Regions from separate parts of the Paraliobacillus sediminis genome, predicted to be linked through region 1. Evidence: riboswitches for the same ligand, from Rfam matches in the RefSeq annotation. Region 1 holds a riboswitch; each other region holds the start of a gene.
What was found. Region 1 has a riboswitch for cyclic di-GMP ahead of D2K60_RS04245 (PTS fructose transporter subunit IIABC). Riboswitches for the same ligand answer to the same signal wherever they lie in the genome.
Positions count from the first base shown of each region.

Region 1 (8,112 bases):
ATCGTGACGGGAATCCAAATGTTAAAGCAGAAACTACTTTTAAAACATTACAAACACATCGTGAACTTGTTCTAAGTAAATACAAAGATTCAATAGACAAGTTAAAAGAATTACTTAGTCAGTCATCACAAAAAGTGACTATTACTGATGCGTTAGAAAAGTCAATCCAACATGATCAAAAAGAGTTAGATTATAATGGTTGGCATAAAGAAGACGAAGTATATCGCATTAAACTTGGTCTTATGCTCAAACGTTTAACTTATACAGAAGAAGATCATGAACTTGGCTATCAGTCAGCTCAGGAATTAGTCGATGATTTATACTTAATGCAAGACAGTTTGAGTTTACATCATCCAAATAACACACCTGTAAAACTATTACGTAAAGTGATTCGCCAAGTTGAAGTGTTTGGTTTTCACCTTGCTACACTTGATGTTCGTAATCATAGTGGAGAACACGAAGCAACCCTTACAGAAATTTTACGTCAAGTAAATATTACTTCCTCGTATAAGGATTTAGAAGAAAAAGAGAAAATGGACTTACTAATAAAAGTATTAGAAGATCCACGTCCACTTATTTCTGTTTACGATGAATTCTCTGAAGGAACACAAGAAATGATTAATACGTTCCGAACAATAAAAGATGCTAAGGACACTTTTGGTGAACGCGCAATTGAAGTTTACTTAATTAGTATGACTGCTTCTGTAAGTGACTTATTAGAAGTACTTGTATTAGCAAAAGAAGTTGGCCTATATCGTGTATATCCTGATGGATCAGTAATGAGTCGTTTACATGTCGCACCATTACTAGAAACAATTGATGATCTGAAGGATGGACCAGAGATAATTAAAAACTTATTAGATATTCCACTTTATCGCAAACACTTAGAAGTTCGTGGTGATTTACAAGAGATCATGCTTGGCTACTCTGATAGTAGTAAAGATGGTGGGACACTAACAGCAAACTGGGAGCTATATAAAGCACAAGAGGAAATTCACTCTATCGCTGCTGATTATGGTGTGAAATTGAAGTATTTCCATGGACGTGGTGGTTCATTGGGTCGTGGCGGTGGTCCACTTTACTCTAGTCTATTATCACAACCACCAGTTACGCTTGGAGATGGTGTGAAAATTACAGAGCAAGGTGAAGTTTTATCTTCACGTTATTTACTGACTGATATCGCATATCGTAGTTTAGAGCAAGCAACAACTACTATGATGACTGCAATTGCAGGCTTTACTGATATACCAGAACAGAAAGATATGCCCACTACTAAGGCATCAAGTGCAATGGGTAAAATTTCCGACTATGCATTAGAAAAATATCAATCTCTAATCTTTAAAGATGAAGGTTTCTTAACTTACTTTAACCAAGCAACACCTTTAAATGAATTAGGTGCTTTGAATATTGGTTCAAGACCGATGAAACGTAAAGGCAGTAATCGATTTGAAGACTTGCGTGCTATTCCTTGGGTATTTGCTTGGACTCAAAGTAGACAACTACTTCCTGCTTGGTATGCTGCAGGTACAGGTATTAACAAATTCATAGAAGAAACAGGAGATCTTGAACTGCTCCAACACATGTATCAAACATGGCCATTCTTCCAAGCAACCGTCAATAACTTACAAATGGCGCTTACTAAAGCTGATCTAACTACTGCTAGTGAGTACACAAAAATGGTTGAAGATCCAATAATTCAAGCTAGAATTTTTGATCAAATTAAAGAAGAATATACGTTAACAAAATCTATGGTATTAAAAATTTCGAAGCAAGACGAGCTAATGGATCATAAACCAAATATAAAAGAATCTGTTAGACTACGTAATCCTTTAGTAGATCCACTTAATTTGATTCAAGTAAACTTAATCACCAAACTTCGTGAAGCTGAGGAAGACTCTGACGAAATGAATGAATTATTAACAGAAGTTTTACTTACAATTAATGGTATTGCAGCTGGTTTACGAAATACAGGTTGATCTTTAAATAAACTATTTCATCGAACTGATGAAGTAGTTTATTTTTTTCTTATAAAACACAAATTGTCATATCTTTTATATTTTGTGAACAAATATGTCAATATAGTGACTAACACTACAACCTTCGACAAAAAAACAATAATTACCTCTGTTTACAATCTATTGAATTCAGTATAAAATTATAGTAGATTACAATCGAGAGTTAGATGCGTGATACAACTTACATGCTACAATAAAATCTCTTGAAAGGTGGTGCAAGAAATCAACTTCACATGTAATAGGATAGACAATAAACAGCTAAAACACTATGATAGGGGTGTCATTGTGGGGGACTCACAAGCACAAAATGAACGGCTAGAGCAATTACGCCTTCAGATGTATATGAAATATAGCAAAACCAAGGATGAAAAAGAAATTGTAGAGATTTCACAGGAACTAGATAAGCTAATCTATGAATTCATTTCAATACCGGGCAAAAACCGTTTAGCTTAAGGCAATGATCATTCATTTACTGCTATGAATGACATATTTCTCCTACTAATACGTCCACTTTACTCCTTTCACTTAACTCATTCTATATTAGCAAAGGCACAGCCATTGAAAGATGGTGTCGCAAAACTATAGGAGCTACGGGAAACTACGCTTGCCAGTTATCAAATCATATGAAAGTAAAAAGTGCCAGGATTACGCATTAGGCTGTATTTTAAAAATAGTATATTCAGTTCATATTACAAAAGAGGTGTGTCTACAAGTAGATACGCCTCTTTTCGTATCTCTACTTATAATTTGGCCTCCCCGAAGTACACAGGTCCACATGGCGCTGATATTGATCTTCATTCGTATTTTAGCATCTCTCCCTCTCCTTTTGTGCTTTATTATTTAACTTCAAAAAAACATATAAAAATGAAAACATGATAATTATTGACTGATATTGAAAGAAAATGATTGATTTTTGAAAATGCTTAGGTTATGATGTGAATAAGAGGTTGATAGGATTTTGTTTAGAATCATAATGTAAACGCTTTAAACGATCAAGACTTACTTGTTATATAATAGAAATTATTCCTGCATTTTAAATTACGTATAAAATTCTATAAAACCTCTCAAAATACACATACGCATAACTGGAGGGTAAAAAATGAAAATAACGGATTTGCTCAAAAAAGATACGATCCAAGTAGATCTAAAGGCTGATTCAAAAGCTAGTGTTATTGATGAATTGGTCAATACATTAGATGGTGCTGGAAAATTAGCAAACAAAGAAACATTTAAACAAGAAATACTAAAAAGAGAAGAACATACAACAACTGGTATTGGTGACGGGATAGCAATCCCACATGCTAAAACTACTGCAGTGAAAGAACCTGCTATCGCTTTTGGACGCAGCAAAGACGGCATTGATTATAATTCTTTAGACGGAAAGCCAAGTCATCTATTTTTTATGATTGCAGCTTCTGAAGGTGCAAATAATGAGCATTTAGAAACATTAGCACGTCTATCTAGTATGTTAATGGATGAAAATTTCCGTAAGACATTATTAGAAGCAGAAACAAAAGACACTATTTTCAATGCTATTAATGATAAAGAGCAAGAAAGATTAGAAGATGAAGAATCTACTTCGTCTACTGATAGCTCTCAAAAGAAAATTCTAGCCGTTACAGCTTGTCCAACAGGTATTGCCCATACATTTATGGCTGCTGATGCTTTAAAGAACAAAGCAAAAGAAATGGGCGTCAACATCAAAGTCGAAACAAGAGGTTCTGGTGGCGCTAAAAATGTTTTAACTGCTGCCGATATTGAATCAGCTGATGGTATCATTGTTGCCGCTGATACAAAAGTCGATATGAATCGCTTTAAAGGAAAACCTGTTGTAGAAGTTCCTGTAGCAGATGGTATCCGTCGACCACAAGAATTAATTGATAAAGCATTAAGTGGTAAAGTTCCTAATTTCAAAGGAACTGGTGAAAAAGCCAGTGAAGATAAAGATGAGTCAACAAAGTCAAATCAAAACTCTTTCTATACACACTTAATGAACGGTGTTTCTCATATGTTACCGTTTGTTGTCGGTGGTGGAATTCTAATCGCACTTGGTTTCTTGTTTGGAATTGAAGCACATATACCAGGTGAAGATGGCTACAATAAGTTCGCTGAAGCACTAAACACTATTGGTGGTGGAAATGCTTTTGGATTAATGATCCCTGTATTAGCTGGTTTTATTGCAATGAGTATTGCCGATAGGCCAGGACTCGCACCCGGTATGGTTGGTGGTTTCATGGCAGCACAAGGCGGCTCAGGTTTCCTTGGTGGTTTAATTGCAGGTTTTGTTGCAGGTTACATTGTTATTTTATTGAAAAAGTTATTAACAAATTTCCCACAGTCACTTGAAGGAATTAAATCAATCTTACTTTATCCTGTATTCGGTATTTTCTTAACAGGTATGATTATGTTCTTTGTAGTCGATGCACCAGTAACATGGTTTAATGAAGCACTTGGTAGCTGGTTACAAGGAATGGGTACGACCAATGCCGTTATTCTCGGTCTGGTATTGGGTGGTATGATGGCAGTTGATATGGGTGGTCCAGTTAATAAGGCTGCTTATACATTTGGTATCGCAATGATTGCAGATGGTTTTCTAACACCACATGCGGCAATTATGGCTGGTGGTATGGTTCCACCACTTGGAATTGCTTTAGCAACATTTATCTTTAAAAACAAATTCACAAAAGAAGAACGTGAAACTGGTGGAACCAATGTTATTATGGGACTTTCCTTTATTACAGAAGGTGCAATTCCATTCGCTGCGGCGGATCCAGCACGCGTCATTCCAGCTGCTGTAGCTGGTTCAGCTGTAGCCGGTGCGTTATCAATGGCATTTAACATTGGAATCCCTGCTCCACACGGTGGTATCTTTGTTATTGGTTTAGTTGATGGAAGTGCACTCCTTTACTTACTGGCAATTGCGATAGGTACGGTCGTTACAGCAATGCTCTTAGGTATACTAAAGAAAAACAAAGTTTAATGTAAAAAAGCGATGCTCCTTCATTAGGCGCATCGCTTTTTGTCTACTATTTAATTAGTTTTCTTAATCATATCATGTACTTTTGTAATCTCTTCATCCGATACACTCAAGTAATAGATACCATCTATTGTCGTACCTTTACCTTGCATCATATAATTACTAACGTTATGTCTCGTATTATTATAATTCAAGAATAGATCTTGCATATCACTAAAGTCCATGTTGGTAGCGACATTGTTACCAAGTACATCAAGAATGTCACCAATCTTCGTTACAGATCCAACACTTGCTCCTTGGTTAATAATGCCTTCTATAACTTTTCGTTGGCGTTTTGTTCGACCAAAATCACCATCTGGATCTTGCTTACGCATACGCACAAACCCCATTGTTTCAGCACCATTAAGGTTTAACTCACCTTCCGTATAATGATAGCCCTCTTCGTAGTAACCTGTATCTATCCAGTCTATTTCATTTTGAACAGTAATTCCACCAACCGCATCAACTAGACCTTCTAAACCTTCCATATTGATCCGTACATAATAATCTAATTCTACATCAAGAAAATTCTCAACTGTATCGATTGTCATATCTACACCACCAAAGGCGTAAGCATGATTAATCTTATCCTGCGTACCGCGGCCAATTATTTCCGTTCTTGTATCACGTGGAATACTAACAATTTGCAAACTGTCATCTGCTGGATTTAACGAAAGGACCATTAGTGCATCCGAACGACCAGGATCATCTCCACGTTGATCCGTTCCAAGTAATAAAACATTTAATTGCTCTTCATTTTCGATCTTCTCTTTGGCAATATCTGTATCAATCGTATCTACAGCTTGATGAATTTGACCATCTACCGTTTTCTGTGCATCCATATAAACTGAAATCACAAAACCAGCTATTGCTAGTATTATCACTAAAATCACACTTAAAATGATTAATAGCCATTTTTTCTTTTTCGACTTTTTCTTCGTTATACGGTTATTTCCTACCATAAAATGACACCTCTCTCTAAGTTTCCATTATAGACTATTATACTACAATACCTTTTAAAAACATCGACTATATTTTGTAATGTTTTTATATTATTTCAAGAAACTATTGGTATTAACTATACTGAAAAATGTGTCCGCTACATTCACACGTGATTTTTCAATTCTATCTTAAGTGTCGATTACACTTTTTAGCAAGATTGAAGGATAAATTCCAAAACAAAAAAGCAGAAAGACCACTATTATATGTGGTGCCCTGCTTCTTCCCTCATTCTTTTCTATTTAGTTAATGCATGGACATGGTCCATTACTTCTGTTTCAACAGTTTGAAGTTTCTCTTTTGTAGATTCTAGTGTTTCTCCAGTTACTGCAAAATAAAATTTTATCTTCGGTTCGGTACCAGAAGGACGTAAACAGAACCAAGATCCATCTGCTAACGTGTATTTTAATACGTTCGATTTCGGTAATTCGATTGTTTCTGATTGATTAGATTCCACTTCTTTACGTACACTTGATTGATAATCTTCAATCGTTACAATCTTTTGGTTAGCTATTTCAACTGGTGGGTTATTTCTGAATTCAGATAATAATCCTTGAATTTGTTCTGCGCCGTCTTTACCTTTTAATGTAAGTGATTGTAAAGATTCATAGTAATAACCATATTCCTCAAAAATAGCTAGCAAACCTTGGTACAATGTTTTGCCTTGTGCTTTATAATACGCTGCTACTTCTGCAATTAGCATACACGCTTGCACTGCGTCTTTATCGCGAACAAAATCACCAATTAAATAGCCATAGCTTTCTTCGTAACCAAACAAGAAGCTTTTCTCGCCACTTGCTTCAAATTCTTGTATCTTCTCTCCAATAAATTTGAAACCTGTTAACGTATCAATCGTTTCTAAACCATGTTTTGTTGCAATATCTCGACCTATTTCAGACGTTACGATTGTTTTTAATACTGTCGCATTTGCTGACAGTTTGCCTTGGCGTTTCTTCTCCGTAATTAAATAATCTAAAAGAAGTGCACCAACCTGGTTTCCAGATAAAACCTGATAGTCTCCTGATTCGTCTTGAACTGCTACCCCTACACGGTCTGCATCAGGATCTGTTGCAAGTAGAATATCTGCACCGTTTTTCTTACCTTGTTCAATCGCTAATTCAAACGCTGCATGTTCTTCAGGGTTTGGCGATTTGACTGTTGAAAATTTCGGATCTGGTAGTTCTTGTTCTTTTACTACTTCAACATTTTTAAAGCCCATACTTTTTAATCCTTCACGTACAGGAACGTTACCTGTTCCATGCAACGGTGTATAAATAATTTTAAAATCATCCGCTACCTGCGTGATATTCTCGCGATTGACAATAATTGTTTGTAATTGTTTTTGGTAGGCTTGATCGACTTTTTCACCGATCATTTGCAATAGACCCGATTTCTTTAATTCCGCTTCATCGGCAACTTTCACTTCTAATTCATTTTCCACTTCATTTACTTTGGTAATAACCACTTCTGCTGCTTCTGGTGGAAGTTGGCCACCGTCATTGCCATAGACTTTGAAACCATTATACTCTGGTGGATTATGACTTGCCGTAATAACTATACCACTATATGCATGTAGATAACGAACAGCAAATGACAATACAGGTGTTGGACGTAGACTATCAAATACGTACGTTTGTATCCCATATTCACCAAGCGTTTTGGCAGCTTCAATTGCAAATATTGCTGATTTATAACGACAATCATAAGCAATAACGACGCCACGCGCTTTTGCTTGTTCACCATTTTCTTCTATGTAACGTGCTAGCCCTTCACAGGCTTTTCTTATTGTATATATATTCATCCGATTCGTTCCTGGTCCTAATTCACCACGCATACCGCCCGTACCGAATTCCACTTCCTTGTAAAAACTGTCTTCCACTAATTTATCGTTTGTTGAAATGTCAGCTAACTGTTGCTTTAATTCTTGATCTAATTGCTCATATTGGCTCCACTTTTGAAAATTTACTTTCCAATCCATTTAAATCGCCTCCATATTGTTTGTTATTCAAACTACCTCGCAATTTTTACTTTTTATATCCATTTGGATGAGCCTGATGCCAATCCCATGCGTGACAGATCATT
Region 1 covers NZ_QJSI01000001.1:981,747-989,858, reverse strand. The annotation lists gene ppc (phosphoenolpyruvate carboxylase) at 1-1,976, shown strand, start outside; gene D2K60_RS04250 (aspartyl-phosphate phosphatase Spo0E family protein) at 2,301-2,468, shown strand; cyclic di-GMP riboswitch class I at 2,554-2,634, shown strand; gene D2K60_RS04245 (PTS fructose transporter subunit IIABC) at 3,115-4,995, shown strand; gene D2K60_RS04240 (LCP family glycopolymer transferase) at 5,046-5,993, opposite strand; gene D2K60_RS04235 (phospho-sugar mutase) at 6,269-8,008, opposite strand; gene galE (UDP-glucose 4-epimerase GalE) at 8,055-8,112, opposite strand, start outside.

Region 2 (8,112 bases), on a different contig from region 1:
CCTAGCCTAATGGTACTTTGTTATCCAGTTATTTCAATGGGTGAATTCACCCATGAAGGAAGTAAAAAGGCTTTACTAGGTGAAGATCCTGCTGATTCTTTAGTAGATTTGATGTCTATTGAAAATCATGTAAAAGCTGATACACCACCTGCTTTTATATGGCATACGGCAGATGATGATGCCGTTCCAGTAGAGAACAGTCTCCAGCTATCTAGTGCGTTAAGTAAGAATAAAGTTCCTCATGCATTACATGTTTTTGAGAGTGGAAGACACGGACTTGGACTTGCGGATGAATTGGAAGATGTTAAATGGTGGACCTCCGCCTGTGAAATGTGGCTAAGAAAAAGAGGATTTTAAAATTTTTAAATATTATTTCAAATAGATTCGGATAATGCATTTTTTAGAGGGAGGAGATTATAAAATGGGTGAGTTATTTCGTTTTAATCAGATAGATTATCCATTTCAATTGTTTTCTCTTTCCCATATTAGTATGATGCTGTTAACATTTGTTTTGATAGGATGGATGTATTTTTACAGAGATAACATAAAAGAAAAGTATAAGAAACATGTCAAGTATACTTTACTTGGTGTTTTAATAGTTGGAGAAATTTTCTTTCAATTATGGTATCTACTTCATGATAAGTGGGATCTGATCATCAATTTACCGTTGCAATTGTGTTCAATCTCCTTATATTTATGTGCTGTTATGTTACTGACAAGGAGTTATAAGGTATTCGAAGTAGCTTTTTTTGTGAGTATGATCGGGGCATTTATTGCCGTAATCACTCCAGAACTTTTTTTCGGTATCCCACATTTGCGATTCTTTCAATTTTTCTTCGTCCACATAGCCATCATACTATCCTGTTTTTATATGATATGGATTGAAGGATTTAAACCTACTATTAAATCCGTTATGAAAGCATTTGTCACGCTTAATATAATAGCTGGATTTGTATTTATCATCAATCAAATCATAGGCTCAAACTATATGTTCTTATCAAGAAAGCCTAGCAATGTAAGTATAATTGACTTTTTAGGACCGTATCCATGGTATATTTTATCGTTTGAAGTTGTTGCCTTCACATTATTTTTTCTTTTATATCTAGTTGAAATTAAATTTAGTTCAAAAAAGATTTGAATGTTATTGTAAGCAACATGCACCTGTTACTATTTAAATAAATGTCGAAATATGTTGAAATATAATCATAAATACGCTATTCTTAAAATAGTACTAAAGTATCAATAAAAGACAGTAATTAAATAGAATATCACGAAAAAGGCAAACTATTTGAAAAAATAGGACGCAAAGTCATGGGTCTAAGGTACGGCTTAATAGCCGAACTATTGATTGCCAGACCACCAAATTACATGAACCTTTATTTTGGCTATGCATTTATTTGTGATAGCTTTTTTTTATACGCTTTTATCGAATAGCTAATAGTTATGGGAATAGGTCTATATTAATTAGTATTTATAGATTATAAAAATGAGGTGTAAACATGAGACTAATTAATATCTCAGAGTATGACAACAAAAGTATGATACTTGCTAAACCAATTTATGATTCGAACAAACGTATATTACTCGCAACTGGTCGAACAATCGATCCTAAAATACAATCTAGACTAGAGAATATGGGCATTAACTTTCTTTTTATAGAGGATGAAGTATCCAAAGGGATTACAATTGAAGATATGCTTGATATGCCTACATGGACGGATGCAATTCAAGCAGTTAAAACTTTTTATGAATATGCGATGAATAAAAAGACACCTGAATTAAAACCCATTCAGCAAGTTGCAGGTATATTGCTTAAAGAAGTAAAACATAGACCAACACTTATACTTATTCCATCGGGAACAATGACAAAGGAATTGCAGCCTTATGCACATGCGGTTAACGTAACAATCCTTGCTTTATTAACAGCTAAAGAAATGGGCTATAACGATCTAAAACTTAGGGATTTAGCAATTGGCTCATTGCTACACGATATCGGTAAAGCAATAGATGCAGATGAGAAGAAACATCCTGATTTGGGGTTCCAATTTTTGCGAAATATTAGTCAGTTTAGTATTGTATCAGCACATATTGCTTATCAACATCACGAAACATTAGACGGAAAAGGTTTTCCACGACAAATAAAGGATAATGACTTTTTAGAAATCGCTCAAATTTGTGCCGTAGCGAACCGATACGATAATTTGATAGTAAAAGAAAAAGTTCCACCTCATGATGCTATGGAGGCAATCATGGCTACGTCAGATCATATCTATTCGTACAAAATTGTAACTGCTTTTAGTCAATCAGTCGCGACTTATCCACCAGGAACGAAAGTACTAATTAATCATAATCAACCGGCAATTGTTACTGAAATAAATAAACATTTCCATCGACCGATGATAAAGATGCTTTCAAACGAAAAAGTGATAGATTTAATAGATAATCCCACTTTTATGATAAAACCATTTGAATCCGCTGTATAGATAAACTTTGAATAAATTCCCTTTAAACAACTCATCTTATCGTAAGGAGGTGTTTAAAGTGGGAAAAGACCGTCAAGAAAAGAAATTAAGAGAAAGTGGCCGTGTTGAATCCGATCGAGATCAAGATCTAGGTAAAGCGGGAGCAACAAAAATGTCTAGTCCTGAAGAAGGCAGAAAACTGAATGATGGGAAATAAGAAAACATAACAACGTCGAAACATAATAGATTTCAAAGCACTTTTCTTATTACAGAAAAGTGCTTTTTGTTGTATAAGAAACGAAATAAAAAAACGATTTATTGGATATTTATGTTAAAATGATTATTATGATCGATAGTTCTTAAGACAAACGAGAATAGATGAATTTAAGAGTTAAAACAGAATTATTGGAATGGTTTTTCTAACTTAATTATTCAAGTTTCTGATCTGAACAGTTCCTATACTGGGAATGTAAGTATAAGCTTTGATTCAGGGAGGATTAAAAATTGTGTTTGATGAATTAGTTGGCGAGAAAGTACGAATTGTACCAATGGAAAAGCATCATATACAGGGGTTATATGGCATTGGGAACGATCCAATGATATGGGGTCATTTACCCATAACAATACAAACCGAAAATGATATGAAGTTCTTTGTTGAAGATGCATTAGAAAATAAAAATAGCGGAAGAGAGTTCCCCTTTGTTGTTATACTTTGTAATTCGAATAAAATTGTAGGTTCTACACGATTTTTGAACATCTCGCATCCTAATAAAAGTTTGGAAATCGGTTGGACTTGGTACTCTCCAACTGTATGGGGAACACATGTGAATATAGAATGTAAATACTTGTTATTAAAATTTTGCTTTGAAACCTTGAAACTAATACGAGTTCAATTTAAAACCGATGAAAGAAATATTAGATCACAAAAAGCGATAGAAAAAATCGGTGGAGTAAAGGAAGGCATATTAAGAAATCATATGATACGCGAGGATAAAACCTACCGGAATTCTGTGTTTTACAGTGTTATTGAGAATGATTGGGAATTAGTTAAGAAAAAACTAGAAGGTATATTAGGTAATTACTAAAATTAGAAAATGAATTGCCAATAATTATTTTAAAGGTGGTGGAATTATTAATTGGTTTATAATCTTAACAGTCACAATTCTTTTAATAATCGGCTACTTAAGCGCTTCTCATTTTTACTATAAATACGAAGAATATGATAAAGCACTCCAATCCAAAAAGAACAATAAAAATAACACACCAAAAAAGTAAAGGTACTTTTTCTATTGATTTTTTTTGCTAAGCGTAATACTGCTTAGGTAGATCCTGCGCTAGCTAAGAGACCTTATAGGGTCGTCAATGGCATTTAAATCATTAGAAACGTTACACTCCATCATCCATCTTAATCCTTAATCCTTTTACTTATTTTTCAGGTGCTGATGCGGTGACTAATTTAATGGCATATCAGACCAGTAACTTGAGTATTACTTTTGGAAATGTTTATAAACAAGTATGAATAGGAGGATTCTATGAATAAAGTATATCTTAAACAGAAAATATTTATCTCGGGTGGAAATTTCACTATAAATGCAAAGGATGAAGTTGAACGAGATAAGTATGTTATAAAAGGTAGTTTTCTTTTCATTCCAATCTTAATAATCACATTTCTTTCTATAATTGGATTCTTAAGTGCTTCTCATTTTTACTTTAAACGTGAGAAATAAGGCGACTTTGTCTTTTGTAAGAGTCATACCAATAAACTTTACACGTCAGCAGATCCATTTCGTAGTTATAAAGTATTAAAAGAGCGCGATCGGGTAGCAATATCAAATTTAGAAAGCGAGTTCAGGTTAAATTATGAAAATCACTGAAGAAAATTTCGCTGTAAATGAACTAACATACACGATTAAATCTCCAACAACTAAAGATGCCAAAGCTTTATCAGATTTACGGCTGCAAATTGATGGAGAAACAGAAAATCTTGACAGAATAAGAGGAGAAGGATACTTAGATATTACTAGTTTTGAAAAGATTATTAAAATAGATAATGAAAATGCTAGAAATCTATTTTTAGTTGCCACAGTTAATAATCGAATTATCGGATATTCAAGATGTCAAGGGAATCCATTACATAGATTTAATCATAATGTCACATTTGGGCTCTGTGTACTAAAAGAATTTTGGGCGTATCAAATTGGGAAAAATCTATTAAAGCAATCAATAACATGGGCAGACAACAATAATATCAAAAAAATCAATCTACGTGTGATGGAAGGAAACAGTCGAGCAATTAAACTTTATCAAAAATTCGGCTTTGAGATTGAAGGTATCTTAAAAAGAGATAAACTACTTTCTGACGGGATCTATTACAACACCATCTTGATGGCGAGATTTAAAGATGGATGGGATTAACTATTTTTCATTGTTTAATTTCGTAAAAAAAATTCAAGAGGTACAAGTCTATTTAAATTAAACGTTTCTTAAAATATGAAAGTGGGAAATCATGTGAATCAAATTTTATTAATCATTGATGCGCAACAAGAATTAATTGAAGGGAATCAAGAAGAAAGTGCTGTTTTCCAAAAAGAACAACTTATTACAAATATCAATTTAGTGATCGAAAAAGCTAGTAACTTAAAAGTTCCGATTGTTTTTGTAAGAGACTTAGAGGTCGCAGGTGGTAAAGGCAAAGGTTTTCAAGTTCATGAAGCAATTAATAAGCCTAAGGATGCAAAGTTCTTCGATAAACTTGCAACGAATGCGTTTCATGGTACAGGACTTCTAAACCACTTGAATGCTCAAGCAATTGAACATGTTGTTGTAATGGGTTGTGCAACCGAACATTGTATTGATAGTGCAGTCAGAACAGCCACTATTAATCGATTGGATGTCACGTTAGTCGGGGATGGACATACAACAACAGACAGTGCTGTTTTAAGTGCTGAACAAATCATCAAACATCATAACGAAACACTTCATGGACACTACAATGTTGAGAATTTTTCAATTGTAAGAAATACAGAAGAAGACTTGTTCACTCCGACACATAATTCCTATCGATAAAATTAAAATCAAATTCTTAATATGAATTTGTGAAAGAATCCTTTTTAATAAGTTGTAAAATCAAAAAGCAAGACTACCATTTTGAGAATAGGCTGGTGTCACATGGTATTTAATGAAAATCTTAAGGTTGTTATTGGTGCAGGGGAACACGATAACAATCCTGGATGGATTCAAACTCAAGAAAATGAACTGAATTTATTAAGAAGTGAAGACTGGCAGAATACGTTTTCTCCTCGTTCGCTTGAAGCAATTTTAGCCGAGCATGTTTGGGAACACTTAACTTATCAAGAAGGAATAGAAGCTGCAATGATTTGTTATGCATATTTAAAGCCTGGCGGTTACATACGTTGTGCTGTTCCTGATGGTTTTTTCCTTGATAAGGATTATCAGGATATAGTAAAGGTAGGAGGACCTGGACCTAAAAACCATCCAGCATCAAGCCATAAGAGTTTATATAATTATAAGACACTAAGTTCTATGTTTGAAGAGGCTGGTTTTAAAGTTACGCTTTTGGAGTATTGTGATGAGAACGGTGATTTTCACTTTATCAATTGGGAAGAAAAGAACGGATACATATACCGTTCAAAGCGTTTTGACCATCGAAATAAAAATGGTACGCTGGGTTTTGTTTCACTTATAATAGATGCTGTTAAGCCTTGATGACAAGTTAATTCTTAATTATCAAATCTCTTTTGAATAAAAGTACAAGGCAACACAAACTGTGAGGATGTACACTTAAAGTAGAGAACCAATGAGTCTATCTAGTCTAGTGAATTACCTCTATAAAACTCAAATTTGAACTAGTCACCATATTCAGACTCCACAATAGAAGAACAGATTGAATAAAGGAGAAGTTAATCAATGTTATCAAGTGAAATAGCCAAATTCAATTTATTTTCAAATGTAGAGAATCCAAAACAGATTGTATTTTGCGATTTTGATGAAACGTATTATCCACATAAACTTAACAAGGTTAGAGAGCAATACATATATGAACTTGAAGATTATTTAGCGGAGAAAAGTAAAATCGGTGAACTTATCGTAGGCTGGGTTACAGGGAGTGATAGTGCGTCCATTTTAGAGAAACTAAATAGAGGTAAATTTAGATATTTGCCTCATTTTATAGCCAGTAATTTAGGGACAGAAATCACTTATTATACAGAAGAGCATTTTGGGGAACAGGATTCAGACTGGAATTCCCGTTTGAATAATAGTGTATTCACAGAAAAAACAATAGAGTATATCTTAAACCATTTACAAGAGTTAGACAAAATTTACTTGTCTCCTCAAACACAGCTTGGCAGTTCCCGTTATAAACGTAATTTTTATTATCAACAGCAAAATGAGTTGTCTGACAAGAAAAATTTATTAACTATTGAAACGGTATGCAAAAAGTATGGTATAGCGGTAAATATTAACCGTTGCAATCCACTTGCAGGTGATCCAGAAGATAGTTATGATGTAGATTTTATTCCACTAGGTACAGGGAAAGAGAAGGTTGTTCAATTTATGTTAGATAAATACAATGTACAGCACGAAAATACTTTTGCATTTGGAGATAGTGGAAACGATTTAAGGATGTTAAAAGCTGTCAAACATGGTTATTTGGTTGAAAATGCAACCAAAGAGGCAAAGGCAGCTCATTCTAAAGTCACTGTTGGTGAGTATGCACAAGGAATTATTAGTATTTTGAAATCAAATATTACATAATAAAAGAGCTAAAAGAGGACCTGCATGCTATCTTTGATAGAATGCAGGTCCTCTAAATGATAGTTATATAAATAAGTTGAACGTTTCTAGTCAATTATTTTATAAATAGTAAACAATCTCATCTCAACGTTGTCTTGTTGGCCAAAGTAATCCTATGATTGCTCCAATTAATGCTGGTAAAATCCAACCAAGCCCTATTTCATAAAATGGCAAATACAGAAGATAGAATTCCCTTATCGATTCAAAGAACGAAAGACTTACTCCAGGTATGCTATTTGCTAAAGCATGATATCCATCAATGATACTAACGAAAAAAGTTAGAAACATCGATACTTTATATACCTCTTTCTTGTTTGCAAATAAAGAGGAGGAAAGACCTAACAAAATAAGAACAATCGCTAAAGGATATAAAAACATTAATACTGGTATAGAAAATTGAATAATATTATTTAAGCCAAAATTAGCAACTATAAATGAAACAAGGCATAATATTAGCACAAATGTCTTATAGCTAATTTTAGAGAAAGTTTCGTGAAAGAATTCACCACAAGCGGTAATAAGTCCAATGCTTGTTTTTAAGCACGCAAGGACAATAATAATCGCGAATAAAATCGCACCATACGGTCCGAAATAGTGTTGCGCTACTGCAGCAAAGATAAGACCACCATTTTCAGGTGTTCCAATGACGGATACACTTGATGCTCCAGTATACGCAATCAGCCCATAAATCACTGTCATAAGCCCCATTGCAAAAACTCCAGACTTCCATGTTGCATTTGCAATCGCTTTTGTATCTGTAATTCCTTTTCGTTTAATTGCATTTATTACGATAATACCGAACGCCAGTGAGCCAAGTGCATCCATCGTGTTATAA
Region 2 covers NZ_QJSI01000002.1:315,247-323,358, reverse strand. The annotation lists gene D2K60_RS07690 (alpha/beta hydrolase) at 1-357, shown strand, start outside; gene D2K60_RS07685 (YwaF family protein) at 422-1,138, shown strand; cyclic di-GMP riboswitch class I at 1,269-1,364, shown strand; gene D2K60_RS07680 (HD-GYP domain-containing protein) at 1,500-2,483, shown strand; gene D2K60_RS07675 (YpzI family protein) at 2,542-2,679, shown strand; gene D2K60_RS07670 (GNAT family N-acetyltransferase) at 2,966-3,547, shown strand; gene D2K60_RS07665 (LURP-one-related/scramblase family protein) at 3,995-4,189, shown strand; gene D2K60_RS07660 (GNAT family N-acetyltransferase) at 4,323-4,877, shown strand; gene D2K60_RS07655 (isochorismatase family protein) at 4,971-5,528, shown strand; gene D2K60_RS07650 (class I SAM-dependent methyltransferase) at 5,631-6,188, shown strand; gene D2K60_RS07645 (HAD-IIB family hydrolase) at 6,390-7,238, shown strand; gene brnQ (branched-chain amino acid transport system II carrier protein) at 7,362-8,112, opposite strand, start outside.
Region 2: it holds a riboswitch for cyclic di-GMP, as region 1 does, so the genes downstream of both, D2K60_RS07680 (HD-GYP domain-containing protein) here and D2K60_RS04245 (PTS fructose transporter subunit IIABC) in region 1, are expected to answer to the same signal.

Region 3 (8,112 bases), 870 kb from region 1:
ATAGGTAAACATTTTACTTTTCAAGTGAATTCTATAAAATATTTTTAATTAATCTATCAAAGGGGGATTAGTTTGGATACTGGAGACGCAAACTATATAAAAAAATTAAACAGAAAGATACTAATTGAAGAGATCATTAGGAATAAATCCTTATCAAGAAGCACTCTAGCCAGAATAACCGGGCTAAATAAAGCAACTGTCTCTGTTCAAATTAGTGATCTCCTTCATGAAAACATTGTAATAGAAAAAAGCGAAGGCGAATTGGTGACGCGAGGAAGAAAACCCATTCTATTAGAAATTAATGGTGATGCTGGATATAGCATAGGGATAGATATTGATGCGGATAACATCAATATTATATTTACTACTTTAATGGGAAAACCATTTCACAAGATGGTATTAAAAGATTACCAACTCGGACAAATTACAAACCAGTTAATTGATGCAATTAGTCCTATTATCAATAAATTCAATCGACTCTATCAGCCAATCGGACTTGTAGGAGTTGGCGTTAGTATTCACGGTATAGTTAATAATAAAAATGACATCATTTTTACTCCGAATCAACAATGGTCCAATATAAATATCACTGAAAAATTAATAGAAGCATTTCAGACAACGGTTTTCGTAGATAATAACGCTAACTTCTCCGTCTTCGCGGAACAGGTATACGAAAATTACTTATCTGATTTATTTTGTATCACTTTACATTCAGGAATTGGTTTAGGTATTATCAGTGAAAATAAATTTTACCGTGGTTATCAGGGATTTGCAGGTGAAATCGGACATATGATAATTGAATCCGATGGGGGTATATGTGCGTGTGGTAATAAGGGTTGTTGGGAATTATATGCTTCTGAAAAAGTTTTATCAAAGAAACTACTAGAAAGGTTCCCTACTCTTTCACTACCAGACGGTATTAAAGATCTTAGTCAGGATGAAGATTACCTTGCTATACTAGACGACTACCTCAACTATTTGGCTATTGGTTTAAACAACGTTATTAATATCTTTAATCCAGAGAAAATAATTTTAAGTGGTTCGATAATAAATGGAAATTCACCGTACATTAGTAAAATACAAGATAAATTAACGTCAAAAATAAATAACTACCGAGAAATCAGTGCCTCTAAGTTAGGACCAGATGCTTCTGCACTAGGCGGAGCTGCATCGGCACTCAAGAATTTCTTTGGGGTAACTATGATTAATTTTAATGATTACAATTACTTAGATTCCGATATATTAAAAACCTAGATTATCTCAGTCTGCTAGATAATGACAAAAAAAGTGTCAACTGTACTATCACATACAGTTGACATCTTTTTATCTTGTTATATTACTAATACTTTTATCTTAGGTCCATATAATACAGGTTTGCCACATCATCTTTTGTAATAACATGTGAGCCTGCATTAAGTGCTACAGTGACAACCCCATCTGTCATTTGATGCGTTGTTCCATCTATCTTAACTTCTGCATCATCATTCGTGTTAAACACTAGAGTTAATGTCGCATCTTCAACAGTGGTAAACGTAATACTAGTTGAACTCTCAATTTTTAGACTCTGCGTTAGTGTTAAGCCGCTATATTCTACTGTTCCTTTACTTGATGATAAATTTCCTTCGATAGTATAGAAATCGCTATCCTTTCCATCAGTCGTGAAATTATGAGAATACTCTCCAGTTACTGGCTCCGTTGGATCGGGATCTGTTGGATCCGTTGGAGTTGGGTCAGTCGGTATTTCTATTGCATTACCACCTACAGATACAAGACTTGTTTTGTAGTTTTTTATTTTTGACATAAGCTCTGCATTAAGCTTATATGATGTATCATCAACTGCATCATTAAATTCCCATGTGAAGTCCCCGTTATTTAGGCGGCCAGAATCGTCTGTAACATTTTGTTCTACAGTACCTACTTCATCAATATCAGAAAGATTTACGCCCATATCTATACTCGTATCAAAGTTATTATAAGTTGTTCCGCCTACTAGTGTTTTGTACGTGCTTGGTACCGTTTCGTTTCTTGAAGAAGCTAGGTATGCATCAAATGAACTTGCATTAGCTGAAGCTGTACCGTCATTTGAATTTGCATAAATTAGACTCGCAGCATCAACAATTGTATTATTGTATGCTTTGATCATACCTCCATCTTCGCCAGAGAACGTTCCATTTCCTAACATATCAGTTCCTTGTAACGAACTCATCATAGGATATTTTGCATTTCTAAAATAATTGGATTCTATAAACGCTGAACTACCTGTTGTCGTTCCAACGCCATATTTTGATATGCCATCAAAAAAGTTATTATACACGTGCACTGATGCTACTCTTATTCGTGGATGACGAGAGTCTGAATGATCAAACCAGTTATGATGATATGTTACAAAGAACTCTGTAGATTCACTTAAACCACATAACGAAGCTTTCCCAGCATCCCAATAATGATTATGGGAGAATGTAATATAAGTGGATCCTTTTTTCAGATCAGTTGAACCATCACCTTTTGCTTGATCAGAATCAGATCCAGCAGTTCCATAGAAAAGATCATTATGATGGATCCAAACATTCATATTACCTGTATCAAGTGAAATAGCATCGTCAGGAAATAACGCTACGCCTACGTTTCTGATTTCTAGATTACCAGTATATCTTACAAGTATTCCCCATCCATAGGCATACGTATCTTCACCAATACCTTCTAAAGTAATATTCGTTTCTGCATAACTTGTATTACCTTTCAATTCAAGATAACCATTACTATTCAGTTGTCCACTCATATCGTCATCTGTAATTTTTCCAATCAATCTGATTGCAAGTGGCGTTTTATCATATCCCTTTTTTCTTAATGACATAATTTCGCCTATTCCAACACCCGTCTGTACATCACCCGAGCTATTCATTATCACATCATGCGTAACTGTTTTAGCAGTCTCTGCTGTTACATAAATAATTTGAGCTCCATCCTTAAGTGTTCCATCTTCATTATAAGCACCTGAACCTGTGCCATATTGTGAGTTACCTGCAAAGGCAAATCCAGATCTGTCATGTTCCTGTACGGAAAGTTCATTAGTGTAAGCGCTTACCTTAGAGCCGTCTTTAAGTAACCCGTCCACTTTCATTACATAGTCTCCAGCTGCAAGACCTACGGCGTCAGCTCTCCAATAAGAAGCGTAGTTACGAATTAAATCATTGTCAATTTGTTCATATTGAGAATCTGGAGCACTTGCAGGTTTAACATATACATTATATCCTTCTGTATTACTTATAGGTGACCACTCTACATATGCAGTTTCAAACCAAGCCCCACTGTTAGATATAGTTAGACTTGCAGCGTGTACTGTCTGATTTGCGAATCCGACTGTCACTAACGATAGTATAAAAGAATACAATAAAAAACGAGTAAATACCTTTGTAATTACATTCTTCATTAAAATTCCTCCAATGTTTAAATTTTTAAACCCTGAGCTTGCCACCATGACTGCATTTTTCATATGACTTAACTTCTGCCTTAATAAGTAGACCTTGTCCATTCACCTCCTTAAACGAAAACCTAAGTTCTCCTTTCATAGTAAGTGCAATTTTCAAAACCATCTCGACAGAGCAAAAAACCTAACGATTTCTTGTCATTAGGTTGCATTACAAAAACAACACAAGTCATTCGTTTAAATAACTATAGTCATTATTATGTGCAACCCGACGATCATAGAAAATTACTTTACCTTAGATTCGTAGCTTTGCGTCCCTATTTTTCAATAGGTTTGCCAAATATAATAATATGTTTTTCTTGGTATAATTTACTTTAACAAATTTTTCTATAATAAGTAAATAATTAGATAGTACTATTTTTTGGAAATATAGTATAGTATTTCTATTAATAAATATATTGAGCTGCTTTTATTGAGGATTTTTCTTTCATTCTAAAATATTTGAATTAATAATTCTAAAAATATTGAATTTAGTGCGATAATACTTTAGAATAACTTTATATTAGAAAAGAGGTGCTTAAATGGATGTTTTAAATACTACAAGTAGAAAAAGAGAGACCTATGAAGTGCATTTAGAATATTCGCTACTTTGGGAATGTGCATTGGGGATTGCTGCTGTTACAAACAGTCCTTTAATTAAAACTTTAGAGAAGCCAGCAGAATATTGGAAACAAGTTAAGAGCAATATTACGGAAGAATTATTAACTCAACTAAACATCGTGGAAGAGAAAAACACTTGGAAGTCTTTATTACAGTTGCTTCATCAGGAAAAATTTACTGAAATAAAGCATTTCGTTTTATATATTAAAGAGCTATCTGAAACAGATTTAAAGTACATTTGTCTACCTTTCATTGGCCAGAAGTATGAGAAAACAAGGAAAAAGGCATCAATCGGACAATGCGCTGCAGTAACCGAATTAATGACATTAACAAAGGACAATCCGTTTTTTCCAACTTACATCAAATTTATTTGTGATGTGAATGCAACCTATTTAAAGAAGCATCTAATCGCTGTTATGGAAGGCTGGTTCGATGAAGTTATAAATAATGAAAATCCAGAAGAGATTACTACATATTTAAAGATGGATTATGAATCTAAAATTCAAAAGTCTAAAGGAATGTCTCCCGAGGAGTTGATAGAATGGGCAACTGGTGGGATTATCTATTTACCAGAGCCTAGTATCGGTAGAGTCTTGCTAATCCCTCAATATGTATATAGGCCATGGAATATTGAAGCTGATATAGAAGGCACCAAAGTTTTCTACTATCCAATAGCAAATGAAAGTATTTTCCCGAATAATTCGCATATTCCTAACAACTTTCTAGTTCTAAGCTATAAAGCTCTGGGCGATGAGGTTAGACTCCGCATGGTCAAATTATTATATAAAAATGATTTAACATTACAAGAAATTACAGATGAACTAGAAATGGCGAAATCTACGGTTCATCATCACCTTAAAATCCTAAGGTCCGCTAGGTTAGTAGAGATAGTAAATGCAAAATATTGTTTGAAGCAAAATGCAATAAAGTCATTGCCAAAAGAAATGGAACAATATTTAGGTCCAAGATAAGGAGAGCAGGTGATGGTAGAGCCATTAAAAAGAAGTGTCCATGAAGTACCTGAATTCAAGCACAATTATTCTGTTTTCCGTTTTATTAGTGGAAATGTCATATCTTTTTGCGGTGACCAAATTTATTTGATTGCTATTCCCCTTATGGTCTTGGCTATAACAGGTTCTCCATTGAGTATGGGACTGGTTGCAGCACTTGAGCGTTTACCAATTTTATTTCAACCACTTACTGGGATATTAGCAGATCGTTATAATAGAAAATATTTATTATTACTATGTGATATGGCAAGATCTATTATTGTTGGTCTAATTGGGGTATTATTTATTTTTGACTTATTAGAAATTTGGTTCTTATATAGTGGCGCTTTTATTATAGGGCTATTAAGTCAAGTGTATAACACTGCTCAGTTTGCTTCCATTCCAAGATTGGTACGTAAAGGTGACTTGCAAGCAGTAAATTCTATAAACACAGGTTTATTCAATACTGCTGTATTAGTCGCACCAGGGCTAGGTGGCTTGATTATTAGTTTTTATAATCCAGGCTATGCGCTATTACTTAATAGCTTTAGTTTTCTAGTAGCATTTTTTGCGATTTTAAGCATCAATTTAAAACAAGAACCTCAAAAGCTTAATAAGAAAAGGTCATTTTGGATAGATATTAAAGAAGGTTTCCAATTTGTTATTCAAACAAAGCCAATACTTTTTACAAATGTAGCAATGTTAGCTTCAATCTTTGGTACAACCTTGTTTTTAACCATGATTATATTTCATTTAACCGATACGATTAATTTAACAGTAGAACAGACCGGTATACTGATATCGATTGGTGGAATTGGAGCAATAGCCGGCGCATTAGTTACAAATTCGTTAAGTAAAAGGTACTCATACCGTCGTATCTTATTTGTATCTTCTTTTATTGGTGGAGTTTCGATCGTTTTATTTGGCATAGCATCTACATATTTTTTGTTAATTATATTTAATGCTTTAGGAACGTTTGCTGCCTCATTGATGAATCCTTGTATTGTTACAATAAGGCAGACATTAACTCCTGATCATTTATTAGGACGTGTACAAGCTACGAGTCGTTTTATGACATGGATTCTTATGCCTTTAGCAGCGTTTCTAGCTGGTCTGTTAGCAAATGAATTTGGAACCAATTTCACAATAATATTAGGAGGTACTGTATCAACTTTCGCTTCTGTATTCTATCTACATCGTTCACTGAAATATAATTAAAAATTATGTTAGAGTTAGCTTCGCAAATTCTTCATCATCTCTCGCACATAACACCATCCCTTTGCCAAGAATGACTTTGATGTATTTTTTTCTTCAAAACGTTACATCTTATAGCTATCCTAAGGTCAAAAGTTATTACAGAAAATAAAAAGGCTTACTATATAAGTAAGCCATTAAACCCTATTCTTCCCACTACAACAGAATCATCGTTCACCTTTACTTTAAGTCTTTAACACCAGTCTCTAATATCTCCATTTGCAATAGTGTCTGTTCATCCGTAATCATTTTATCTTTACCATTTATAATGGCTTCATATAAATCATCATACACTATCCCATAATCACCATTTACCGATTTCACTTTTTCTTCATGGGTGGTACCTTCTTCATCAATATATGTCAGTACACCATAATGTTCTAGTCTATCTACGCCAAAATCCTTGTTATCAGGCATGTAAAATAACTTTAAATGTTCTTCTTGACGATCTTTCGTTTCTTTCACAAAACAACCCTTGGTGCCATAAACAACAAAGCTAGGTCTTTCTTTTAATCTAAAATAACTGGATTTCACAGATACTTTTAACCTGCCATAATATAAATCTAGATCAAAATAATCATTCATTCTTCCCGGTCCTAATAGTTGTTTGACATCGTAATGTGTAGAATCTGGCTTGCCAAAATAGCTGACGACTTGATCTAGTGTATGACAGCCATGTTCATATAAAAATGAAAAAGCTGGAATAAACGAATGAACAGATTCGGGTACGTACGGGCGATAATAGTCATAATGCATTTCTACTTCAAGCAAGTCCCCGATCTTTCCTTCTTCAATGACTTTTTGCACAGTTAGAAAATCACTATCAAAACGTCTATTTTGATAGGATTGAACAATTAGACTTTTCTCTTTTGCCAATGCAAATATTTCTTTTGCCTGTTCTGAGGTTTCCATAAAAGGCTTTTCAACCAAACAGTTTTTATTATGTTCTAATACTTGTTTTGCATATTCATAATGGCTGTCATGTCTGGTGCAAACTACAATAAGTTGAATGTCCTTGTCATTTAATAACTCATCTAAGTCAGAAGTATAATTTACTCCTGCAATTTTATCCCAATCATCATGAGCAGGATTTCTCCGATAAATTGTTTTCACCTTGATATTGTCTCGTTGCAGTACGAACGGTAGATGATATCTGTTCGTGCTTTTCCCATTTCCAATATAACCAATAGTTAGCATAATACCCTCCTGATATATGTAATTAATACTGTTAAAACTTAAGCTCTGCTTTTACCATAACTGAAAGGTTTTCATTATTTGCTTCCATTCAGCCATATGAAAAAGCACCTCCTAATGACTAATTTATCATGTTAGGAGGTACTTCTCAATTTATATAGCTAACACTCATTCATTGAATACAACTAAGTAAGCGTCTACCCTATTACATTAAGCCGATTACGTGGAAAATAATACCAACAACGAACAATCCAAGAATCATTGTTATTGGAGAAATTTTCTTTCTAAGTAGCCACATGCAAAGAATGGTAAGCAACAAACCAGATAAACCTGGAATTAAACTGTCTAAGTTATCTTGTAAAGTCGTTACTTTATCTTGGCTTAACGACAGACCAGCAGCTTGCTGTTCCAATGCAGTCCTAATTCCTTCCGCACCAGAAGGTAAGTTTGCCCAATCAATATAGGCACCTTCATCCAATGGAACGCTAGATACAGTTGGTGCAAATGATACAGCTACCCAGCGGTTAACTAAGGCACCAAGAATGAACATACCCAGTATCGAGGCGCCTTTCGTTATATCTTGGAGTA
Region 3 covers NZ_QJSI01000001.1:111,206-119,317, reverse strand. The annotation lists gene D2K60_RS00570 (ROK family transcriptional regulator) at 73-1,254, shown strand; gene D2K60_RS00565 (pectate lyase family protein) at 1,349-3,430, opposite strand; cyclic di-GMP riboswitch class I at 3,687-3,775, opposite strand; gene D2K60_RS00560 (ArsR/SmtB family transcription factor) at 4,009-5,058, shown strand; gene D2K60_RS00555 (MFS transporter) at 5,071-6,294, shown strand; gene D2K60_RS00550 (oxidoreductase) at 6,511-7,527, opposite strand; gene D2K60_RS00545 (PTS system mannose/fructose/sorbose family transporter subunit IID) at 7,730-8,112, opposite strand, start outside.
Region 3: it holds a riboswitch for cyclic di-GMP, as region 1 does, so the genes downstream of both, D2K60_RS00565 (pectate lyase family protein) here and D2K60_RS04245 (PTS fructose transporter subunit IIABC) in region 1, are expected to answer to the same signal.

Region 4 (8,112 bases), on a different contig from region 1:
TCCAAGAAAATGAAAAATGTGTTGATGTTACGGTAACCATTAGCATAGGTGTTGCAAGCTATCCAGAACATTGTGAAGATCCATTTGAATTGGTTCGATTAGCAGATCGTGCGATGTACGTAGGGGCTAAGCAAAAAGGTAGAAATAGAGTTGCTGTTTATCAGTCATAAATGAAAAACATATACAAGTAGTTTAAATTGTACTATATTTAAGATAAGAATATAGTTAAAAAGGCTGAGATAATAATGACAAAAAGTTTTTCGCGGATAAACAATCAAAAAGGTATGACATTAGTAGAGATAATTGTTTCCATTGCTATACTTTCGATTATAATTGTTACTTTTTTAACGTTTTTTATTCAATCAACCAAAGTAAATAATGTATCAAAGGATATCACTGATTCGTCATATGTTGCGCAAACAGAACTGGAAGAAATATATCATTTAAGTAATACGATGAGTTATACCGATACAATTACCTATTTATCGAATACATATAATGTGAATAATTCAGATAGTAATTATGATTATATATTCACGAAACAAATTGAAGATACTAATATTTATAATATTAGTATTACATTTAGTACTACTGACGATATAAATGACGTGGTCGTGAAGGTATATAATGACTCAAATAAACTAGAAGCACAGTTGGAAACAAAACTATTATGGGAAAGTTAGAAGGTGTGCTAATGTTCAAAAATGAAAAAGGTATGACATTAATTGAATTATTAGCTGCTCTAGCTTTAATGTCAATCATAATTGCTTTAATTGGATCTGCGCATATATTTGGTCAAAAACAATATCGAAACCAAACGGAAGAAATCAATTATCAGGAACAAGTTCGTTATGTTATGGCGACTATTACCAAGGAAATCCGATCAACTGAAGCTGACCAAGTAAGTGTTATAAGTGAAAACGAAATAACAATTGGTACAAATAGTTATGAACTAGTACAACCAATTTTTTATAAAAATAGTACTGTCCTTAGCGACCAAATATCAGATTTTAATATTGTTGAAAAAGATGGAAAACTCGAAATATTGATTAGTAGTCTTCAAAATCGGAATGGAAAAATAGAAACACTGTCTACAGTAATTTATTTGCGAGAGTAGGTGAAGTTTATGCGTAACCAGTACAAACATATCAAAAAAAATCAAGATGGTGCAATTTTAGTTATCGTAATGATGGCCTTAACAGTATTATCTTTATTAGGTTTGGCGTTAGCTACAGCTTCATTTGCTAATATCAAATTAACTACTGTTGATCGAGATTATCAAGCTACCTACTATGTAGCTGAGGGCGGAGCAAATCAAACATACGCAGAGATAAAAACTCTCGTTGAATCGATATACGAAACCTCAAACACAGAAGCTTCTTTTTATTCTGATTTTAATTCTCGCATTGATCAACAATTAAATGGTACTAGTATTTTAGATTTTGAAAAGAGTTTTACTGAACAACCAACTGCTAAAGTTAAAGTAGAACAATTAACAGAAGGTAATCCTCGCTCTTATCAAATTGTATCAGAGGGCATAATTGGAAAGCGAACGCGTACAGTAACAAAACCCTTTCAAGTAAATTGGAAGTCTGGAAGTGGAAGTGCGATTGAGATACCAGATAATTTAGCAGCTTTAGTACAGAATGAAATAACTGTAAGGTCTTCGATAACGGGGAATATAGCTACAAATCTTAGCGAAATAGATGGTGTGTCTTTAGAATATGGTGGTTCTATTAATGGTATTGTACATGCTCCTGAACTAATAGGAAGCAACGTATTAAATTATCCTGGAAAGTATAATAATGATGGATTTTCCGGTAAGATACCCGAAGTTAAACCTATAGGAAATATGAATCAGATTTTTCTGACTGCAAAAGAGATTATTAATAATTTCCCTGTATATCCAGTTTTTGAAGTTATGCCTGATGAACAAATAGAAAGGTGGGGATCTAACCATGATGTAATAAAAAGTGGTACATTGACAATATATCAAGCAACAAATGAATATGTATTGAATCTTGATAAAAACATTTCATTAAAAAAGTTGCACATTACAGGTAATAATACATTAGAAATTGATACAAATGGGGAAAATAGAGAAATTGTACTAGATGAGTTATCCATTGAACAGGGAGAAATTAAAATTACTGGTGGAGGTAAGGTTACAATATATGTTAAAGAGACAATTAACTTTCATAAAAATAATAATGCGAAACTAAATATAGACGGAACTATTGATCAATTAACAATATATTTGAAAGGAACTAATAAAGAGGTAGATCTGAGTGAAGATAAAGTTATAGGATCTTTATTTGCTGAAGATGCTGATATTTATACTACTAGTTCAGGAGGAATACAAGGTCATCTTTTAACGGGCGGGGATTATGTCAAAGTAAATGGTGGATATGAAAACAACACCTTGTTATTGGCTCCATATGCAACTGTTGATATTGTAGACGGTGGTAAGTTTAGAGGAACTGTTATAGCGAATAGACTATCAGTTGGATCAGGTGGCTCTTTAACTTATAAAAAAGTTAATTTTGATGACTTCCCTTTTGGATCTAGCAGTTCGCCATCAACGGACGACTTAATTGAAAAGCAGCCTACAGTAGAATTAAACTAGGGTTTTAATCATTGTTATGAAAAGAGGGGTCAGATGGCGATTCGGAATAAACGCAAACTTGGTGACGTTCTAAAAGAAAATGGTCTAATTACCGAACAACAGATAATTGATGCAATAGCTCAAAAAAAATCGAAACAAAAACTTGGGGATGCACTTGTTGAACAAGGCTATATTACGGAAAAACAATTATTAGAAGTATTAGAAGTACATTTGAAAATCCCCAGCGTTTCTTTATATCGTTTTCCAATTGATGAAGGTTTAATGGATCTTGTTCGAAAAGAAACAGCACGTGAAAATACGTTGTTACCTATTCAGCAACAAGAGAATATATTAACTGTTGCGATGAATGACCCACTTGATTATTACGCAATTGATGATTTAGAGCTATCAACAGGGTTTACGATCAAACCTGTAATTGCAACAAAAGATGATATTTTACAAGCAATAAATAAATATTATGATATGGAAGACGCGTATACAGAAGAAGCAGCTGAGAATGAAGAAGCGCCTGCCATTCGGATATTAGATCAAATATTACAAACAGGTGTAACGTTAAAAGCGAGTGATGTACATATTGATCCTTCTGAATCAAAGGTCATGATTCGATATAGAGTTGATGGTATGTTACGAACAGAGAAAACTATACCAAAACGATTACAAAATGCTTTAATTGCTCGTGTAAAAATCTTATCGGAATTAAATATAACGGATACACGCTTACCACAAGATGGAAGAATACGTTTGATCATTGATGCGAAGCCAGTCGATTTACGGATTTCAACTTTACCAACAGTTTTTGGTGAAAAAATTGTTATTCGTATTTTAGATTTAAGTAATATTTTCAAAACATTGACAGAACTAGATTTTTCAAAAGATACCCTAGATAAGTATCAAAAGATAATTGAACAACCTTCAGGGCTAATTTTATTAACAGGTCCAACAGGTTCTGGAAAAACAACGACACTTTATGGATCAATAAATGAATTGAATCAGGAAGATGTTAACATTATTACGATAGAAGACCCAGTTGAATATCAATTAGAAGGTATCAATCAGGTTCAAGTAAATAATGCGGTAGGTCTTACTTTTGCCAAAGGCCTACGTTCGATTTTACGTCAAGATCCAAATATTATTATGATTGGAGAAATTCGTGACCGTGAAACAGCTGAAATAGCAATACGTTCAGCATTAACTGGGCACTTAGTTTTTAGTACATTACACACAAACAGTGCGATTGCAGCGATTCCACGTTTATTTGATATGGATGTTGAACCTTATCTTGTCGTTTCCGCTTTATCAGCCGTAATGGCCCAACGTTTAGTTAAGAAAGTTTGCGTGGATTGTAAACAGACACGACCAGTGACTAAAATGGAAAAGGAAATATTTGAACGTCATCATATAGATTTAACCGAAGTGGTCGAAGGTGTTGGTTGTGATAGTTGTAGATCAACGGGTTACCGTGGTAGATCAGCAATTCATGAGCTTTTAGTAATTGATGATAAAGTGAAAAAAATGATGATGAATCAATCTGATATGACGGATATTAAAGAATATGTGAAGCAAAGTGGCATGCGCTTTTTGCTAATGGATGGTCTATTAAAAGTTCAACAGGGTATTACTACATTTGATGAAGTATTACGCGTGGCAACGGAAGAGTAGGTGAGGAAGCATGGAAAATAGACTAGAAGAATTATTAACAATAGCATTTCATAAAAAAGCGTCAGATGTTCATTTAACTGTTGGTTCACAACCAATTTTTCGTGTGGACGGTCGGTTACAACTTCATGGACAGAATAGATTAGAACCAACTGATACAGAGCAAATGGCTAAATCGATTCTCACTGAAGATATGTGGTCTAAATTAGTAGAAGAAAGAGAACTAGATTTATCGCATGGAATTGCTGGTGTATCACGCTTTCGGATGAATATTTTCTTTCAGCGAAATTGTATCTCATTAGCTATCCGGACAATTCCAACTACGATTCCATCAATTGAAGAATTAGATTTACCTAACGTATTAAAGGAGATAGCAGGGCTCCCGCAAGGTTTAGTATTAGTTACAGGTCCAACTGGAAGTGGTAAAAGCACTTCTTTAGCAGCAATGATTGATTACATGAACAAAACAATGAACAGACATATTATTACTTTAGAGGATCCGATCGAATATCTATACCAGCATAACAAATGTATTATTGATCAAAGAGAAGTAGGATTCGATACAAGTAGTTTTCAAAAAGGATTACGTGCGTGTTTGCGTCAAGATCCAGATGTAATACTAGTGGGTGAGATGCGCGACTTAGAAACAATTTCTACAGCAATAACTGCTGCAGAAACCGGCCATTTAGTTCTAGGTACGCTACACACAACTGATGCGTCCTCAACGATGGATCGGATTATTGATGTTTTTCCTGCCCATCAAAAGAGTCAAATAAGAATTCAACTTGCTAATGTGCTGGAAGCCATTGTATCCCAACGTTTGTTTCCTTTGGCAAAAGGAATAGGACGGGCAGCAGCAACCGAAATATTAATCAACACACCTGCAGTGAAAAATTTAATTCGATCAGAAAAAATGCATCAGATCCCTAACACCATGCAAACTTCTAAAGAGTATGGTATGCATACCATGACAATGGATATTAAACGTATGTTGCAACAAGGGATAATAACGCAAAAACATGCGGCTCCCTATTTAAAAGATATGACTTTTTAGTACAAGTTATGATGGGGGAAGAGGTGGAAATCTATGAACTATTATGCGTATAAAGCAAAAACTGTCGATGGTAAGATAAAAAAAGGCAAGATTAGTAGTGAGAATGAAAAAGAAGCTATTAAGCAATTAAAGTCTCAAGGACTCATTTTATTTGAGATAAATGAATTAAACTCACTTTTATACAAAGATATTTATATTGGTAATCCAATAAAGAATAAGGACTTTGTTATTTTTCTGCGTCAATTTTCGACGTTAATAGATGCCGGTATAACATTAGTAGAAACGACGTCTATTTTAGAAGAACAAACACATAGTAAGCCACTTAAAAAAGCGCTACAACAAATTCAAAGCGATCTAGAAGAAGGAATAGGACTATCTGATGCCTTAGCAGAATTCCCACGTCTTTTCCCTGAATTATTAATTAGTATGATCCATGCTGGAGAAGTTAGTGGTAATTTAGATGAAATTCTTGATCGGATGGCTACCTATTATGAAAAACAGTACCAGTTAAAGCAAAAGATCATAACTGCGTTAACATATCCAATTGTGGTTGGAATTGTTGCCGTATTTATCACTATTTTTTTACTTGCATTTATTGTACCGATTTTCACGGACATGTTCCTATCTTTCGACCAAGAAATACCACCATATACGGCAGCAATATTAAGTATTAGTGATATTGTTCAAGCTTATTGGTGGGTTATGATGTTACTAGTACTAGTATTGGGTGTGACTATTAGATTATTAAATCGAAGACCAAACATTTCTTATTTATTTGATGTCGTAAAACTTCGTATTCCAATATTCGGTATGTTTATTCAAAAGTCTTTACTTGCTAGAATGACACAAACATTGAGTTCATTGTTAAATAGTTCTGTACCAATCTTACAAGCTGTTACAATAACGGAACGTGTTATAGATAATAAAGTGATCAAACGCGTTTTGCGTGAAAGTAGGGATTCACTTGAAAAGGGAGAGTCATTAGCAACACCGATGGAAAAACATTGGGTCTTCCCTAAATTAATTACGCAAATGATTGTTGTAGGAGAGCGAACAGGTTCCATTGATGCGATGTTGAAAAAAGTTTCTGACTTTTATGAACAAGAGTTAGATGAGTCATCAGAGAAGTTTAAGTCGCTCATTGAACCGGTAATGATTATATTTTTAGCAGTAATAGTAGGCGCAATTGTTTTAGCGATCGTAATACCTATGTTTAGTTTATTTGAAAACATCTAAAAGTGTAGACAGGTTACAAAAGTATAGTATAATAGAACTATTAGTATAAAACGAATAGTAGAAGCGATGAGGGTTTATCTGTAACTGGGCACTTGGATAAACTTGAGCTAGTAGTGCAACCGGCTGACACCATTTTTTATGCTGTGAGTCTTTTTTTATCAAAAAAATTAAATGAGGAGGAATAATAAAATGTTAACTAGAATGAAGAAAATGTTACGCAATGAGAAAGGTTTTACATTAGTAGAGCTTTTAGCAGTTATTGTTATCTTGGGTATTATTGTAGCAATTGCCGTTCCTGCAATTGGGAATATTATTGGTGATGCAGAAGAGGATGCTGATGAGGCACAAATTGAATTGATACTTGATGCAGCAAGATTAGCAGATGTACAAGATGAATTCACTGATGGTATGGATGCAGATGATCTTGTAGGACTTGGTTATCTTGAGGATAATGATGAACTACCAGAGGGTACAGTCTCTTTTGATACAGATACGAATCAATATGAATACACCCCGTAATAATAATTTAAAAAGACCCCTTTTCAAAGGGGTCTTTTATACATAATTAGGAGATAAAAAATATGGAAGTCTATTATATCGTTATTTTTTTTGTTTTTGGAAGTGTATTTGGTTCATTCTACAATGTTGTTGGTTTACGTATACCAAATGACAACTTTTTAGAATCTGATCGTTCTTATTGCCCCCGTTGTGATAAGACATTGCATTGGTATGAGTTGATTCCGATTATTTCGTATCTGTTTCAAGCTGGTAAATGCAGAAACTGTAAAGAAAAGATTTCTCCTCTTTACCCTACAATAGAATTATCTACAGCTTTCCTTTTCAGTTTTAGCTATTATTTTTTTGGTTTTCAACTGGAGTTAGTAATGGCAGTTTTACTCACTTCTTTATGTGTAATTATTGTTGTTTCAGACATCACATATATGCTAATACCTAACAAAATCTTATTATTTTTCCTACCGTTTTTAATTATCTTACGTATCATAGATCCGTTAGAACCATGGTGGTCTTCATTGGTTGGTGCAGCGGTGGGATTTTTATTATTAACACTTATCATTCTGGTTAGTAAAGGCGGGATGGGCGCGGGTGATATGAAGTTATTCACTATCCTAGGAATTGTGTTAGGATATAAAGGAATCCTGCTGACATTTTTTCTAGCTACTATTTTCGGTACACTTATAACATTACTATTATTGGCTACTAAAAAAATTAACCGTAAAAGTCCGGTACCATTTGGCCCTTCTATTTGTCTGGCTGCATTAACTACTTATTATTTTGGTAATTACATAATCAATTGGTATATTACATCATTTTTTTAAAGGATGAACACAAATGAATCTACTTAATAAAGATAGAATAAACATCGCCATAAATGATACGATGATTCGATATCTTGTTTCATCTAAAAAAAACGTTACAGCTGCTAGTGACTATGGAGAAATACCATTGGAACAAGGCGTTGTTGAGGATGGTAGAATTTTAGATCAAAAAAGATTAACTACTATCTTTAAAAATCTAGTTA
Region 4 covers NZ_QJSI01000003.1:1,020,528-1,028,639, reverse strand. The annotation lists gene D2K60_RS18000 (sensor domain-containing diguanylate cyclase) at 1-170, shown strand, start outside; gene D2K60_RS17995 (type IV pilus modification PilV family protein) at 246-683, shown strand; gene D2K60_RS17990 (PilW family protein) at 695-1,117, shown strand; gene D2K60_RS17985 (pilus assembly PilX N-terminal domain-containing protein) at 1,127-2,626, shown strand; gene D2K60_RS17980 (GspE/PulE family protein) at 2,660-4,285, shown strand; gene D2K60_RS17975 (type IV pilus twitching motility protein PilT) at 4,296-5,336, shown strand; gene D2K60_RS17970 (type II secretion system F family protein) at 5,370-6,572, shown strand; cyclic di-GMP riboswitch class II at 6,626-6,706, shown strand; gene D2K60_RS17965 (competence type IV pilus major pilin ComGC) at 6,762-7,091, shown strand; gene D2K60_RS17960 (prepilin peptidase) at 7,154-7,909, shown strand; gene pilM (type IV pilus biogenesis protein PilM) at 7,923-8,112, shown strand, end outside.
Region 4: it holds a riboswitch for cyclic di-GMP, as region 1 does, so the genes downstream of both, D2K60_RS17965 (competence type IV pilus major pilin ComGC) here and D2K60_RS04245 (PTS fructose transporter subunit IIABC) in region 1, are expected to answer to the same signal.